2 linked regions of the Spirosoma rhododendri genome follow. The protein of the gene in region 1 interacts with the protein of each later gene in a pairwise test. Links are inferred from orthologs where the notes say so. Each region holds a gene or a part of one and is shown in the gene's direction. Other genes may lie near its edges.

The links.
Region 2: the proteins of ruvA (region 1) and ruvC interact in binary tests that used the Escherichia coli proteins (3 or more experiments, as listed by UniProt). The link is inferred for Spirosoma rhododendri from one-to-one orthologs.

What each region holds. Positions count from the first base shown.
Region 1 is NZ_CP051677.1:2,439,765-2,447,852, forward strand. The notes cover bases 3,504-6,333. They hold ruvA (Holliday junction branch migration protein RuvA), read left to right. Parts: upstream 3,504-4,539; coding sequence 4,540-5,127; downstream 5,128-6,333. Other genes in these bases: HH216_RS10235 (neutral/alkaline non-lysosomal ceramidase N-terminal domain-containing protein), read left to right, coding at 3,504-4,478; HH216_RS10245 (SDR family NAD(P)-dependent oxidoreductase), read right to left, coding at 5,207-5,962; HH216_RS10250 (ABC transporter ATP-binding protein), read right to left, coding at 6,030-6,333. Outside these bases: thrA (bifunctional aspartate kinase/homoserine dehydrogenase I), read right to left, coding at 1-1,421; HH216_RS10225 (DUF4126 domain-containing protein), read right to left, coding at 1,678-2,172; HH216_RS10230 (nuclear transport factor 2 family protein), read right to left, coding at 2,243-2,641; more of HH216_RS10235, read left to right, coding at 3,114-3,503; more of HH216_RS10250, read right to left, coding at 6,334-6,650; lpxA (acyl-ACP--UDP-N-acetylglucosamine O-acyltransferase), read right to left, coding at 6,749-7,546. UniProt on the Escherichia coli protein: The RuvA-RuvB-RuvC complex processes Holliday junction (HJ) DNA during genetic recombination and DNA repair.
Region 2 is NZ_CP051677.1:4,032,135-4,040,339, reverse strand. Bases 3,627-6,573 are described here. They hold ruvC (crossover junction endodeoxyribonuclease RuvC), read left to right. Parts: upstream 3,627-4,778; coding sequence 4,779-5,369; downstream 5,370-6,573. Other genes in these bases: HH216_RS16715 (secondary thiamine-phosphate synthase enzyme YjbQ), read left to right, coding at 6,479-6,573; HH216_RS16720 (hypothetical protein), read right to left, coding at 5,418-6,302; HH216_RS16730 (lysylphosphatidylglycerol synthase transmembrane domain-containing protein), read right to left, coding at 3,766-4,731; HH216_RS16735 (glycosyltransferase family 2 protein), read right to left, coding at 3,627-3,769. Also shown: HH216_RS26085 (hypothetical protein), read left to right, coding at 17-619; HH216_RS26080 (glycosyltransferase), read left to right, coding at 625-996; HH216_RS16745 (TatD family hydrolase), read right to left, coding at 1,036-1,854; HH216_RS16740 (polysaccharide deacetylase family protein), read right to left, coding at 1,889-2,536; more of HH216_RS16735, read right to left, coding at 2,648-3,626; more of HH216_RS16715, read left to right, coding at 6,574-6,898; HH216_RS16710 (hypothetical protein), read left to right, coding at 7,212-7,355; HH216_RS16705 (response regulator), read right to left, coding at 7,358-8,205.

The sequences.
Region 1 (8,088 bases):
TACAGGTTCAGCACCCGCGCTTCCGACTGGAAGAAAATGTTGTGCAGCGCGTTGAGGGCTTTCGACAGGTTGTTTTTGTTGATGACCACCGAGATGTTGATCTCCGACGATCCCTGCGCGACGGCCACGATGTTGACCCCGTTTTTACCCAGCACCGAAAACAGCTTACCCGCAATACCCGACGATTTGCGCATACCTTCGCCCACCGTCGCGATCACCGACAGGTCGCGCTCGATGGCGATGTTATCGATGTGGCCGTGGGCGATTTCGGTGGCAAATTCCGAGTCGAGAATGGCTTTGACGTTCTCGGCCCCGCGCGGGTCGAGCGCAAAACAGATCGAGTGTTCCGACGATGCCTGCGAAATCAGGATTACGCTGATTTTGTGAGCGGCCAGTACGCCAAATAGCTTGGCCGACACCCCCGCAACACCAATCATCCCCGAACCCTGCACGTTGACCAGGGCGATGTCGTCGATGCTTGAAATACCCGTGATAGTGTACTGCCGCCGTTCGGCCGTCCGGCTAACGAGCGTACCCTCGTGGGTGGGATTGAACGTGTTCAGCACCCGCACCGGGATGTTGCGCGCGAAAGCCGGTTGCAAACTGGGCGGGTAAATTACTTTGGCACCGAAGTGGCTGAGTTCCATCGCTTCGGCGTACGTAATGGTCGGGATGTTGAAGGCGTTGGTCACCTTGCGCGGATCGGCCGTCATCATCCCGTCGACGTCGGTCCAGATGTCGATGACTTCGGCGTTAAGGGCCGCGCCCAGTATACTCGCCGTATAGTCTGACCCGCCCCGACCCAGTGTGGTCGTCTCGTTTTTGTCGGTTGAACCGATAAAGCCAGTGACCAGTTGCAGGGCGTCAGTTTTGGCGTAATGATCCTGAATCAGCTGGTTCGTCAGTGGGTAGTTTACATCGGCCTGCCCAAACTGATCGTCGGTTTTAATCACCGTGCGAGCATCCAGAAACTGCGCCGAGATACCTCTGCTGCGGATACACTCGGTAATGACGGCGGTCGACAGGCGTTCGCCGAAACTGGTGATGAGGTCGAGCGTGCGGGGCGACAGTTCACGAATGAGCGAGACACCCCGTAGCAGATCTTCGAGTTCATTAATTACCCCACGCACCTGCGCGAACACTTTACTCTGCTCCTTAACCGGAATCAGGGCTTTAATGACGTTGAAATGGCGGTCCTCAATGCGCCGGACCAGTTCCATGTAGTCAGTGTCGCCGGTGGTGGCCATGCGTCCAATCTCGATAAGCTGGTTGGTTACCCCACCCATTGCCGAAAACACCACCGTAATCAGATCGCCCGGTTGCGACCCATCATCGCGCCGATAACTGTCGATAATCTGGATAACCTGCTTGATACTTTCTACGGACCCTACCGAAGTACCGCCAAACTTAAGAACCTGCATCAGGGAAATAAAAAGCGAAAGAGTGAACGAGCGAAAGAGTGACTGTTGCCGGTCACTTTTCACAAATTAATCAGGAAGACGTTGATGCGTGTAATCTGGAGGACAAAGATAAGGGTCTGTGCTGGTTTACCGTTTTTGGGGTTCAGTTTTCAATGACCCGTCGCTCGGTGGGTAACGGGCTGTTCTGGAGTAGACAGAAAAAATGGCCGGCGTGGGGCCGACCATTGCGAATTGCCGATCAGGAACCGTTCGTCGGTTAGTTCATCACTCCCCGTATTTCCGATTTGCTGACAATCAGGTACCCCGCGCCGATCGTCAGCGCGTCTTCCGCCAGGGCAACGTACGGATCCGGAATGTCCTGTTCGGTGGTCAGCCAATGGCGGAGGTAGTAGAATGCGTAGCTGCCAACAGCCGCACCCAATGCACCGGCAACGGCACCGTAGGGCAACTCTTTCCCTTCTGCCTGACTCAGTGCTCCACCCGACAAGGCCCCCGATCCGATACGGCCCAGAATGCCAGGAAACTCAATGCGCGACGGAGCCTGCGGCAGTTTATCGCCAATCAATTCACCGACAGCCGCTACTTTAAACAGGGTAGCCGTGGTTGACGAATGGAGAAAACCAAGTTTACTGTCACCCATCGGGTTGACCGTAGCCGACGAAATTTTATTGCTAACGAGCGCGGGGGCAGTCATGGCGCGCATCCCGGCGATGATGCCGATCTGAAACGCGTTGAAATAGGATTTGAGCATGAGTATTGACCAGTTGAGTATGTAACCCAAACGGCTCATCCCCGGCATTGTTCAACCAATGAATCAGGAATCAGAACATTGTGTTGGCGTTGGCCGATTCGCCGGGAACCCGTTGCAGAACATCCCAGTGTTCAACGATTTTTCCGGCCTCATCAAGGCGAAAAATATCCATGCCCGCCCATTCGTCAATGCCAGTACCGTCGGCGGTGGGCCAGAATTGCTGGCAATGCAGTACGACTAGATCGCCTTCCGCAACCACGCGCCGGACCACCACTCGTTTGCCCGGGTATTCGCGATTCATCCGCTCGAAATACGCAACGAACCCGTTTTTTCCGTCCGCTACGGCGGGGTTGTGCTGTATGTACGTATCTCCGGTGTACCTGCTGATGGCATCGGCAGGCTCATTTTCGTTGAACATCCGTTCGTAAAAAGCCAGAACGGTTCGTTTATTGAGGTCAGTTGCCGACATATTTTTTAAAATCAGGTTATTTTTTTAAGGGGGTAACAATCAACTAATTGCCATTTTCTTTAAGCTATTTTTAAGGCGTTGGCGGTCTGGCAGGATTGAATTTTGGTCAGGATAGAAAATTTTTTTTATCGGTTATAAATCCAAACTTAACTCTTGTTCGTACATATATTGTCAGTGTCAGTAAGGTGAATCATACTGTTTACCGACTCGCCCGAAACCAACGTCAAGGAGTAGGGCATCAACAGATCGATACGAAACTAAAATGCTGGTTTGCCAGATACAGTTTTGACGAGTGCCACGCACTGCAAACTGTGATCCAACCGGTAAAGATTATATAGGGAGACCGGATATCCGGTAGGTTGTAGAAAAGCATCGGAGTCTCTTCGATGCTTTTTTTGCGTACAAAAGGCGCTTAACGGCGCTTTTTTCGTTGCTTGCGCCCCCATTCGGCCGGTGGGGCCGTTATCTGCGTATGAAGGTTGTTCGTGTGTTGCTGTATGCCCTGCTGGGGGTAGTTGCTTTGGTGTTGGTGATCGCGGTCGTTGGCCTGGCCCCGGTCGACGATACGCCCTACCAGCAGATGCCCTATTACCAACAAACCCGGGAGCGACTGACAGCGTTGCCGACACCCCCACCACCGACAGCGGCACTCCGGGCCGGCTGGGCCAAAGTCAATATCACCCCCAATTTCACAACCGCTACCGGCGGCTATGGTGCCCGGCAGGGAAAGCACTGGCGCGTCGTCAACGATTCCATTTACGTCCGGGCCGTGATGCTCGACAATGGCAGCAATCGCGTCGCTATCGTCGGGCTCGATCTGCTCATCACCCCGCCTACCGTTGTCGAAGCCCTGAAAAAGCGACTGCCCGAAGTCGGGATGCGTTGGGAGAATGTGTACATGGGGGCTATTCATTCGCACAACAGTATGGGCGGCTGGGCACCGGGGCTGGTCGGGCAACTGATCGCCGGGGGGTACGATGAACGCGTGGTGCCGCTGATTACAAACGGAATTTTATCGGCCATCAAAAAAGCGCAGGCAACGATGGCGCCCGCCGAACTGGGGTATGGACAAGCCAACGGCAGCGATCTGATTTACAACCGGATGGCTAGTTCTGGGCCAACCGGCCCGCTCGATGGAACTGTCCGGCTATTGAAACTGAAGAAGCAGACCGGTCAGACGGCGTTGCTTTGTACGTTCGCGGGGCACGCGACACTATACGACGACACCGCCAGCGATTACCTGAGCCGTGATTATCCCGGCGCGCTGGTTGATCGACTGGAGAAAAACGACGTTGATTTTGCCTTGTTTATGGCCGGGGCCGTGGGTAGTACGGGGCCGGAGGTCAAGGCTCCCAACGACGCTGCTGAAATCAAGGCATACTCCGGCGCGCTGGTCAGTCGAATTGAGCAGACCCTGCCCGCTATAAAAACACGTACCGACAGTACACTGGCTATGCTGTCGCTGCCGTTGGGTCTGCGCGAACCGAACCCGCGCGTACTGGGCAACTGGCGGGTACGTCCGTGGCTGTTTTACGCGATCTATGGCGACTATCCGTCGGATCTGAAAGCTCTGCACATCGGCAACACGGTTATGCTGGGAACGCCCTGCGATTTTTCCGGTGAACTGGCCGTCGGCCTGTTGCCGGTAGCCCGGCGTGACAGTGTCAACCTGATGATCACCAGTTTTGAGGGCGGCTACGTAGGGTATATTACACCCGACCGCTATTACGATCGGCAGCAATACGAAGTGCGGGAGATGAACTGGTTCGGCCCGTACAATGGCGCTTATTTCTCCGAAATGATGGCCCGGTTGCTCGACCGTATAGCCCGAAAATAAGCTTTTTTGCGTATTTTTACGTAGCTGTAATGGCTTAATTAACAAGCTGGTAAATCACTGAATGATTGCTTATTTAGACGGGCAACTGTCCTTTAAAGAACCCACCTATGCCATCATTGATGTGCATGGTGTAGGCTACGGGGTTCATATCTCGCTGCAAACGTATGCGACCCTGCCGGGCGGGGGCGACCGTATCAAATTGTTTATCCACCACCTGTTCCGGGAGGATGCGCAGTTGCTGTACGGTTTTGCCAATGCCGATGAAAAATCGCTGTTTCTCGATCTGATCGGAGTGTCGGGTGTTGGGCCAAATACGGCATTGGGCATGCTGTCGGCGATGCAACCGGCTGACCTGCGACTGGCTATTCTGGGTGAAAACGTCCGGGCGGTACAGGCGATCAAAGGCATTGGTGCCAAAACGGCGCAGCGCATCATTCTGGAACTGCGCGACAAGATGAAGAAGTCGGGCGTTGTTCCCGATGGGCCAAGCTACCGGCAGCAAACCAGCAACCCGGTTCGTGAAGAATCGCTGGCCGCACTTATGGCACTGGGTTTCCCCAAACCGACTGCCGAGAAGAGCGTAGACGACGCCCTCCGCACCGACCCGACGCTTTCCGTCGAAGACGTCATCCGGCAGGCATTGCGATAGCGGGTTTAATGTTCAAGGTCTAATGTTTAAAGTTTTACCGACAGGCAACTTTAAACATTAGACCTTGAACATTAAACCATTATTGCGCCAGATAACCGCCGTCGACCGGGTAGTAAGCACCGGTAACGAATGACGCTTTGGGCGACGATAGCCAGATAACCAGTTCGGCTACTTCTTCGGACTTGCCCAGCCGACCAATGGGATGGATGCTGGTCAGGGCGTTCATGGCTGCTTCGTCAAGACTTTTGGTCAGCAACGGCGTTTCGATATAACCCGGCCCGACCACGTTGACGCGGATACCACTGGCGGCATATTCCAGTGCAGCCGCTTTCGTCAGCCCCACAACGGCGTGTTTGGTAGCCACGTAAGCCGATGACATCGCCGTACCGACCTGCCCGAGTATCGACGCCATGTTGATAATGACGCCGGACCCCTGCTTTTCCATTTGCCGAAGCTGGTACTTCATCCCGTAGAAAACGCCGTTCAGGTTCACGTCGATCACGCTCTGCCAGCTTTCCAGACTATAATCGCCGACTTTGGCCTGTTCGCCACCGATACCCGCGTTGTTGCAGGCAATGTCGAGTTTGCCGTAGCGATTGACAGCCTCGTTGACCAGTCGTTCGGAATCGGCGGGGTCGCCAACATCGGCCAGAATAAACTGACTCTGCACATCCATGCCGCGAATTTGCTCGACAACGACCTGCCCCTTTTCGGCATCCAGATCGGATACGAGAACGTTGGCACCGTGCTGTGCGTATAGGAGAGCAACGGCCTTGCCAATACCCGACGAAGCTCCGGTAACGAGTGCGGTTTTACCCGCCAGTGAGTGTTCCATAACGAGAGAATGCTTTCTCGATAGAACGACCGTTGGGAGCAATAGTTTGGAAAGACGGTGAGCCAGACTAGCGTTTCCACTGGCTCACATCGAGCACATTGGGGCAGAAATCGTACTCGTCGGGCTGGTTGGAGCCGATAAGCAGCAACTGATTAGCCCCAAGCAGCCTGACCTGCTCCTGGTACCAGTCAGCGCCCTGCCGGTCGAGGTTGGCCGTTGGCTCGTCCAGAATCACGACGGGGACGTCGGAGAAGAAGGCCAGCCCCAGCTTAACGCGCTGCTTCATCCCAGACGAGAAATATTTGATTTCCTTATGCCGGGCGTTGGTCAGCCAGAGCCGATCGGCAATCTGGGAAGGGGTAAGGCCCGCTTTGAAGGGCTTGAATGTCTGGTGGAAAACGAGCAACTCGTCGAGCGTCAACTCTTCCACCAGTTCAAGATAAGGCGCGGCTATGCTGATCTGCCGAAACCAGTTGTCGGCCTCCAGCACACGGCCGTTCAGGGAATACGATAAGGTGCCCTCGGTGGTGGGCAGATTCCCGGCCAGCAACTGAAGCAGCGTCGATTTGCCGCTGCCATTGGGGCCGACAAACGTGTAACTCGTTCCAGCTGTAAGCGTCAGGTCGACGCGCCGGACGATCCACTCCCGGCGGTATTTTTTCCCTAGCTGTTCAGCCTTGATCTGCATATGCTGCGGTGGTCGGTATTCGGTTTACGGTTTACAGTGCGTTGGTAGCCTAATGCGATAGCCACTGTAAACCGTAAACCGAATACCGTAAACGGCCCTTAGTCTCTGTCTATACCACCCGACGCCGGGCCCTTCATGATGCCGCGTTCGGAGCTGCGGATGAAGTTAACGATCTCATCGCGCTCGTCGGAGGGGGGCAGTTCGAGTTCAATCTGGGTCAGCGCATCTGCGTTGTTGAGACCGCGCAGATAGATGTACCGGTAGATTTCCTGAACCTGATTGATCTTGTCGTTATCGAATCCGCGTCGGCGCAGACCGACGGAGTTGATACCCGTGTAGGAGAGGGGCTCGCGGGCCGCTTTGGTAAATGGTGGCACGTCTTTCCGCACCAGCGATCCGCCCGAAACGATAGCGTGCGCACCAATTTTCACCCACTGATGCACTGAACTCGACCCGCCGATGATTGCCCAGTCGCCCATGTGTACGTGACCTGCCATCTGCACGTTGTTGATAACCAGACAGTTGTTGCCAATCCGGCAGTCGTGGGCTATGTGCGCATAGGCCATGATGAGACAGTTGGTGCCAATCTCCGTTTTCCAGTGCTCTTCGGTACCCCGGCTGATTGTCGCGTACTCCCGTATCGTGGTGTTGTCGCCGATGAATGTCAGCGTATACTCGTTTTTGAACTTCAGATCCTGCGGAGTCGATGAAATCACCGCACCTGGGTAAATCTTGCAGTTGCGGCCAATCCGGGCCCCCTCGTTGATGACCGCGTGCGACCCGATCCAGGTGCCCTCGGCGATATCAACGTCTTTATGAATAATGGCAAACGGTTCGATCACCACGTTCTGCGCGATTCGGGCTTCCGGGTGAATGTATGCTAATGGTTGAATCATTGTTGTCCATCAACGAGTTCAACGTTTACTGTTTAACGTTCGGAGTTGGCGGGTTTCGCTCGGAACAGTAAACGGTAAACATTGAACGTTAAACTATTTTTTCTTAACCAGACTGGCAATCATGTCGGCTTCGCAAACCAGCTGATTAGCTACGTAGCCGCGTCCCTGCATCTTCACGATTCCCCGCTTCATCGGACTGGTAAATTCACACCGGAAAATCACGGTGTCGCCCGGTAAAACGTTGCGCCGGAACCGGCAGTTTTCAATACCAACCAGGAATGGCCAGTAATTCTCCGGATCGGGTACGGTGCTAAGCACCAGAATACCACCCGTTTGTGCCATAGCTTCCAGCTGCATCACGCCGGGCATCACCGGGTTGCCCGGAAAGTGGCCCGGAAAGAACGGCTCATTCATCGTCACGTTCTTGATGCCAACCACACTGTTTTCGTCCAGCGCGATGATCTTGTCGATCATCTGGAACGGGTACCGGTGGGGCAGCATTTGCGAGATCCGGTTGATATCGAGAACGGCAGGCTGGGTCG
Region 2 (8,205 bases), 1.6 Mb from region 1 along the record:
ACCGTTTGCTTCAACGATGAAAAAACTATCGATTCTAATCTGGCACATTCACGGGGCTTACCTCACGGCCATTACGCAGACCGAACATAACTGGTACGTACCCACAAAATCGGATGGCTCCGAAGGCTACAGTGGCCGGGGGAAAGACTCGACTTTGCCCGGCTACGTGCGGGAGGTGCCCGCCGATCAGGTGAAAGACCTGCCGCTGGATCTAATCATCTTTCAGACCCCCAGAAACTATCAGATCGATCAGTACGAAATTCTCTCGGAGGTTCAGCGGCAGGAAGTTCCCGGCATCTATCTGGAGCACAACACGCCGGAGCCGCACCCGACCCATACGCTGCACCCGGCCGCCGAAAACCCCCGTGTGCAGCTGGTTCACGTAACGCATTACAACCGGCTCATGTGGGATAACGGCGAGGCCCCTACCCGCGTAATCGAACATAGCGTGGCCATCGACCCGACCATACGCTACAGCGGCCAACGTCCCGAAGGCATCTGCGTGATCAACAATATGCAGCACCGGGGCCGGATTGCGGGGTATGACCTCTTCGAAATCCTCCGGCAACGAGTCCCACTGACGAGCGTCGGCATGGACGCACTGGCGATCGGGGCCTAGGCGAAATTCATTACCGCGACCTTCACCGGACGGTAGCCGACTATCGGTTTTTGTTCAGCCCCATGCGGTACAGCAGTTTGCCGCTGGCCGTCATCGAAGCCATGACCATCGGGATGCCGATTGTGGCGCTGGCTACCACAGAGCTACCAACGGTCATTCAGAACGGTGTGCATGGATTTGTCTCCAACGAGATCGACGTACTGGCCGAACGGATGCAGTTTCTGATCGACCATCCGGACGAAGCGGCCCGCATGGGGCAGAACGCCCAAAAATTGGCGCAGGCGCACTTTAGCCTACCCCGTTTCGTAGCCGACTGGAACCGTCTCTTTGCCGAACTGACGCAGAACGTGACCACACTTTCTGATGCGTCAACCTAGATGAGTTAGCCGTCAATTGCATTCGCTGGCCCCGTTTGCCTACAGCTGCTGTACGCCTGTCGACACCATGTTTCCCAGCAAAGCAGCCGCGTTGGCGGTGGTCTGACGGGCTACTTCGGCGAGGGGAAGCTGCTTCAGATCGGCGATACGCTGGGCGATCAGCGGGATATACGCCGGTTCGTTGCGCTTGCCCCGATACGGCACCGGCGCGAGGTAGGGCGCATCGGTTTCCAGCACCAGATGTTCCAGCCCGATATGCGGCAACACCGCGTCGAGTCCGCCATTCTTGAACGTACTGACGCCCCCAATGCCCAGTTTAAAGCCCATATCGACGGCCCGACGGGCTTCATCGAGCGTACCGACAAAGCAATGGAAAATACCCGTCAGGCCGGGCAGGGCCAGCTTTTCGATGAGGTCAACGGCTTCAGTAAACGCGTTGCGGTCGTGCCCGGAACGCGTATGCATCGATACGAACAAACCCCGGTCGGCGGCCCAGCGCAACTGCGTATCGAAGGCCGCAAACTGCCGGTCGACGTGGGTCATATCCCAGTAGAAATCGAGCCCGATCTCCCCGACCGCGATAAACGGGTGTTTATTCAGCCACTGCTCTACGGCAGCTAATTCATCATCGACGCTTTCGTTGACGTAGGCGGGGTGCAGCCCCATCATGGGCAGGCAGGCGGTGGGGTACTGCTCAGCCAGAGCCATCATACCGGCGATCGTTTCACGGGCGCAGTTGGGCATCCAGATCTGCGTAACCCCGGCAGCCAGAGCGCGGCCAATCACATCGGCACCGTCGGGCGAGTCAGCGGCAAACTGCTCGTCGTAGACGTGTGCGTGCGTATCAATGTAAGTCATGCAGAAGCAACGCCGGGGCGGGCGCGTCGGTTCATCAGAAACCGGCGTAGACCGGTTGCGGCACGGCCCGGAACGAGTAGCCCCGCTGGGCGAAGTGGGTCAACATACGGGGCAGTACGTACCGCATCGTCGGCCACGCTTTCAGGCTGTCATGGAACACGACAATTGAACCGGGTTCGGTGTGCTGAATCGTCTTTTTCAGGCATACGTCGGCGGGCAGCGTCTGGTCGAAATCACCGGTCAGCACATCCCACATTACGATGGAATGGTGCTCCATCACCTCGGCAGCCTGGGCCTTGGTAATGCGGCCGTATGGCGGACGAAACAGGGCCGTTTCGATACCAAGTTCATCCTGGCAGGATTGTATATTTTCCAGATAGACCTCATCGTCGGTCTTCCAGCCGTTTAGGTGATTGTATGTATGGTTACCGACCATATGACCGGCTTCCAGCACCTGATACAGTACATCGCGGTGCTTACGAACATTATCGCCGATGCAGAAGAACGTGGCCTGTGCCGCGTGACGATCGAGTTGTTCGAGCACAAACTCGGTCACGTCGGGGATGGGCCCGTCGTCGAAAGTCAGGTATATCGTCGGTTCAGCATCACCTTCTACCTTCCACCAAAACTCAGGATAGACCGTTCTGAGCAGGAAATTCGACTTATGTAGGAAGAAGCCCATGGTTGGTTTTAGGTTTACAGTTTAACGGTTAAGGTTCATGATTCACATACACGGCGACCGTACAATCTGTTGCATTGTCAACCTTATACGTTAAACTATAAACCTTGAACCCTATTCAAGCTTCCGGCCTTTCCAGCGGTACCCTTTTCCCTGCGCGGCCAATCCGAAAAAGATAACGTAAAACGGATAAACCAGCTGAGTAATCGGGATGGCCCGGACCGACGATTTTTTTTGTAAAAAAACAAGAACCTGTCGTAAAAACAAAAACTCCGGCAGGGCCTTCAATCCGACAACCAGCAGTAGTACTGAAACGTTTAAAAATCCGAGCAGCCAACCTAAAAATACGAGCACCGGGGCCAGGTTGCTCAGAAAAATAAACACAGCCAGCGCAGTTGGTCCGTACGATTCGTAGGCCCGCCACTTGCTCGCCCACCGCCTGCGTTGCTGGTAAAACGCCCCCCAGTTTCGGTGCGGCCCTGTCTGCACAATCGCTGAGGCCGCTTTCACAAACCGAACCCCGTTTGGGTACCGCCGGGCAATTTTGTGCATCAGCAACTCGTCGTCGCCCGAAGCCAGATGGTCGACACCGGCAAAGCCCCCGACCTCCTCGAAGACCCGCTTTTCGTAGCAAAGGTTGGCTCCGTTGCACATCGTTGGCCTACCCATTGCCATCGTCGTCGCCCCCGACCCGATCAGACTAGCAAACTCGACGGTTTGCAGGTGATCGGTCAGCGTACGTTCGGGGGTAAACGTCACCGGGCCCGACAACAGCTTCGCTCCGGTCTGCTGATAGGCCGTAGCGAAGGTCGCCAGCCAGTCGGGGCCAACGCGGCAGTCGCCATCGGTCGTTACGATCAAATCGCCCCGCGCCTGCTCGATGCTTTGCCGGATCGCCCGCTTCTTGGGCGACGCAGTCGGTTCGTCGGTCAGCGAAAGCAGGTGCAGCGGGTGTCGGAAGCCAAACATAGCCTGCCGTACCAGCAGCCGCGTATCGTCGGTAGAGAAATCATCGGCGATAATTACGTCGAAAGCGGGGTACGTCTGTCGGGCCAGATCGCCCAGCAACGCGCTGATGGTAGCGGCTTCGTTGCGCACCGGCACGATCACGGTAATCGAGGGACCGTTTGGCTGGCTGGCCGCTGGTTTCGTGATCGGCATGCGCAGCCAGGTCAACCAGAGCACGAGGGTAAACAGGGCGTACAGCGCACTGATACTCAGCAAAAAAAAGATCATTCAGTTACGAGATTAAGCCGCCACACCCAGACAAGCCCGATCAGTACGGGCGTCAGGACGTTGACCAGCCAGAGCGTCAGCGTAGCCGTCAGCACCACGGGAGCCAGCAGGCCGAGCGGAGCAAAGACCCAGAGCGCGGCCGCTTCACGAACGCCCAGATCACTCACGACATTGATGGGCGGCACCAGATTTTTCAGCAGGTAGATCAGCCCGATGCCCGCCAGCAGTTCATCAGCCGGAGCCTGAATACCAACCAGCCGCAGGGCGACGTAAAACTGACACGCAAAGATACCGTACCGCAGCGTAGCCACGCCCAGCCCCAGGCCGATTTCAGCGTCGGTGTACTCACCGGCTACGGTCCAGTAGGGGGCAAATCGGCGCACCCGACGCCAGCGGGCCAGCCGGTTGAGCACCCGCTGCCGCCATAGGCCAAACACAACGCCCAGCCCCGACAGCCCGGCCGCTGTCGCCAGCAGCCACCAGCCCGCCGGGGTTTGCCGGTCGGGAACCTGGTGCAGGTGCCAGGCCAGGGCTCCGGCTCCGAGCACCAGCGTAACATAGGTCTGCATGCCGCCCGCCACCATCGACGCGCCCACGGCTGCCCCCCGCCCCGCCGACCGCAGCGACAGCACCCGCCCCGCCACATCGCCCACCTGAGCGGGCAGGGCAAAACTCAGCGTCATGCCGGCCAGTACGGCCCGGTACGCGTCGGCGAAGGATATGGGTTCGACCCGGCGGATCAGAAGTTGCCATTTCAGGGCTTCGAGGCCCCAGTTGACGGGTGCGAGCAGGAGCAGCAGCGCGGCCCATCGTTCGGGATGCCGCACGGTCCGGAACTGCGTCTGTACCTGCGCCCAATCGAACGGTTGCCGCAGCAGGACGTAGCCGATGTATGCCAGCAGCAAACAAAACGTGGCTAGTTTGAGCCAGAACTGGATTTTCTTTGACAGATTAAACGACAAAACTGGGTCGAATACGTTACTTTGCAGAAACACTCAACGAAGTACCAATGCGCGTCGATCCAAAAGCAGCCCCTGTCACTCCCGAAAAGATTATTCTGGGAATAGACCCCGGCACACAGATCGCCGGGTACGGGATTATTTCGGTCAAAGGCGGGGTGATGCGTATGATTCAGTACGGCGTTGTTGAACTGAACAAATATAGCACCTACCAGCTGAAGCTCCAGAAGCTGTTCGACACCATCCTGCGGCTGATCGACGAATACCACCCCGACGAGATGGCGATCGAAGACCCATTTTTCGGCAAAAACGTGCAGGCTATGCTGAAGCTGGGCCGGGCGCAGGGTGTGGTTATGGCGGCTGCACTGTCGCGCAACATACCCATTGTTGAGTATGCCCCCCGGCGCATCAAGCAGTCGGTGACGGGCAACGGCAACGCCACCAAAGATCAGGTGTCGCACATGGTTGGGCACCTGCTGAAGGAAGACCTTCACCCCAAATTCTTCGATGCCACCGACGCCCTGGCGATTGCGGTCTGCCATCATTTCCACGAAAACGCCATCCCGCTGGTCTCGAACAAAAAGACCAAGAAGGGAGCCTGGGGCGCGTTCGTCAGCGAAAACAACGACCGGATTCTGTAACCAACACGGGGCTACACAATCCGGCCGCAGTCGTCAGCGACTACCTCATCAATACGTTTCGTAATCGATTTTCAGCGTTTCGGTGGTGCTGCTGCCACCGGCATTGTCGGCTGTCGTTTTGGTCCGCAGCGTAGGCAGTCCCGCCGTGTTGTATTGGTACTGATATGTTTCGGTCGTGCCGGAATTCGACACCGCCGACAGCACGTTGTTCGCGCTGAGGTTGAGCACATTGTCGATACCACCAAAGTACGTATCGACCATTCTGACCCCGAACGTCAGGTTTACGAAACCGGCGGGGTATGGCCTCGGAATAATGTAGCTGCCGAAGAACGGATTCGTGCGATTGTCGTACGTAAACGTCGTCGTAGGCCCACTAAGGGGGCTACCGGGTCCGCCATGTCCGGCAATGCTGATGGCGGTATTGTACGTTGTCAGGTTGCTCCCCGTAAACGTAAAGCTGTCGCCACCGGTGATGATAAGGCCACCGGTTGAGAAGTTTCGCCGGGTGGAAACAGGCTGGTTGCCCGTTGCCCCGTAGTTGTAACCCAATGAGAAGCCGTTGGCGTACGAAATTCCACCCAGCTGATTGCCCGTCGTATACGACAACTGGTATACCTCGACGGCGTTGGGCTGGCTTCCGCGCGGGTAGCGGGTCACCTCCCGGCGCAGCTGAGTCAGCCGGTTCTGGTTATCGTAGTCTAAGGTGCTGAGTTCAGTTTCGGCTACCGTACTGTCGGGAGTCTGGTATGTGCGAATCGTACGGATTGCGCCCTGACTGTCGTAAGTGAGCGTACTTACTTTGGCAAGATTATTCGGCAGTACCAGCGTGAGCGTTTTGGGGCGTAGCCGTTCGGGCGTCGGGTTGGGCGGGGTTTGGTGGTCGATGCAACCCGACAGCGACCCCAGCAGGAGGAGGATTAGTAAACGGTTCATGGCAGTTGGTGGTTTAGAAGCTAACTGATTTGATCACGTACCCGACCAACGTAGTTTCCACCGTTGCCCGGTTCGATTACGCAACGATATTCGGCATTTTTTCAGGCGTCTGTCTTCGTAATTAACTAAGCGGCATTTTACTGATAATCAACCTTTTCAGTGTAACTTTTCCGTTTATGGCTGTATACCAGCAAACGATTCAACTGCCTGCTTTTCCGCGCGGCTTCCACCTGATTACCCGAATTATCGAACGCGAATTCGCCGACCTCTACCAGATTCAGGCCGGGGTGCTGCACGTATTTATCCAGCATACGTCGGCCAGTCTGAGCATCAACGAGAATGCCGATCCGACTGTACGGCAGGATTTTGAAAGCTTTTTCAACCGCACCGTACCGGAGAACGCACCATATTTCAAACACAATTACGAAGGCCCCGACGACATGCCCGCGCACCTGAAAGCGGCCCTACTGGGTCATGCCGTCACGATACCGATCACCAACGGACAGCTTAATCTCGGCACCTGGCAGGGTATCTACCTCGGCGAGCACCGCGACCACGGCGGCCGTCGCACGCTGGTGGTAACGGCGTGGGGGTGAACTGTGATTTTTTTGAACTGTGATTCTTATGATTAGATGATTGCGCTGATTTTTTTGAATCGCAGTCTATCAGTGAAATCAGACGAATCACACGGGGCCGCCCGGCGGTTCAAGATTTCTGAACCATGATTCGTCTGATTAGTTGATTACCCTGATTAAAAAAGGCAATCATAGTCCATAATCTTGAACTATGATTGACGATGATTTCTGGATTACCCTGATTTCTCTTTAATCACAGCCCATCAAAGCAATCAAACGAATCACAGTTCAGGACATCACGGTTCAGGACATCACAGTTCAAAACACACAAGCCATGACAGACACAAATCAGGACCCAGAAAAAGACGAAGTAAACGAACCGGAAACCGATAACGTCGTTCACGACGATCTGCTGGCTGATGAAGACGGCGACGTCGATAATCTGGTGGAAGACCGCGACTACACGGCACCCGCCTGACCTTACCAGTGGGTCTGGCGTAGCTTATCTGGCTGGAGAACGTGAATCGCTCCGCCGGTCTGCTCGATAAGGCCGTCTTGCCGGAATTCGCTTAGAATCCGGATTAGTGACTCGGTAGCCGTACCCACGACCGAGGCCAGATCGTCGCGCGATAGCTGAATCAGGCCAGCTGACGGCGCATCACCGGAAACGTGATGCAGCCGTAACAGCGTATCGGCTACGCGCCGGCGCAGTGAGTTGTAGGCCATGCTTACCAGTTGCGTCTCGCGCTCGCTGATGTGCCCGGCCAGCAGTCGAAGCAGTGGCTGACCCACACGCGGATCGGTCACTAGTGGCAGAAACTCGTCTTCGGGGATGTAGACGAGTTCGCTGGCTTCGAGGGCGACGGCGGAGTCGGTGTAGGGGGTGTTTTCGAGCAGGGGTACATAACCAAAAAAGTCGCCGGGCCCGTACAAAGCCGTAATCAGTTCCTTGCCGTCGGGGCTGGCGCGTACCGTTTTGACGTTGCCCGCCTTGAGAAAATACAGCCGGGTGGGGTCGTCGCCTTCGGTGTAGATGTACTGCTTCCGCCGAACGGTGTGCACCTTCCGATCGGCAATCAGGTCAGTGAGAGCGCTGATGTGCCCTACGGCGTTCGGGGCCGATGGCCGACCAGCCGCCGACGGGTTCAACTCCGCAGCGCCCGGACCGCTCATCTGCTCCAACCGTTTCAGCCGCCCTTCGATCGCACTGAGCAGTTCGCTTTCGTCGAACGGTTTGGTCAGGTAATCGTCAGCTCCCAGCTCCATACCCCGCCGAAAGTCGGTCCGCTCGGTTTTTGCCGTCAGGAAAATGAACGGAATCCCGGCCA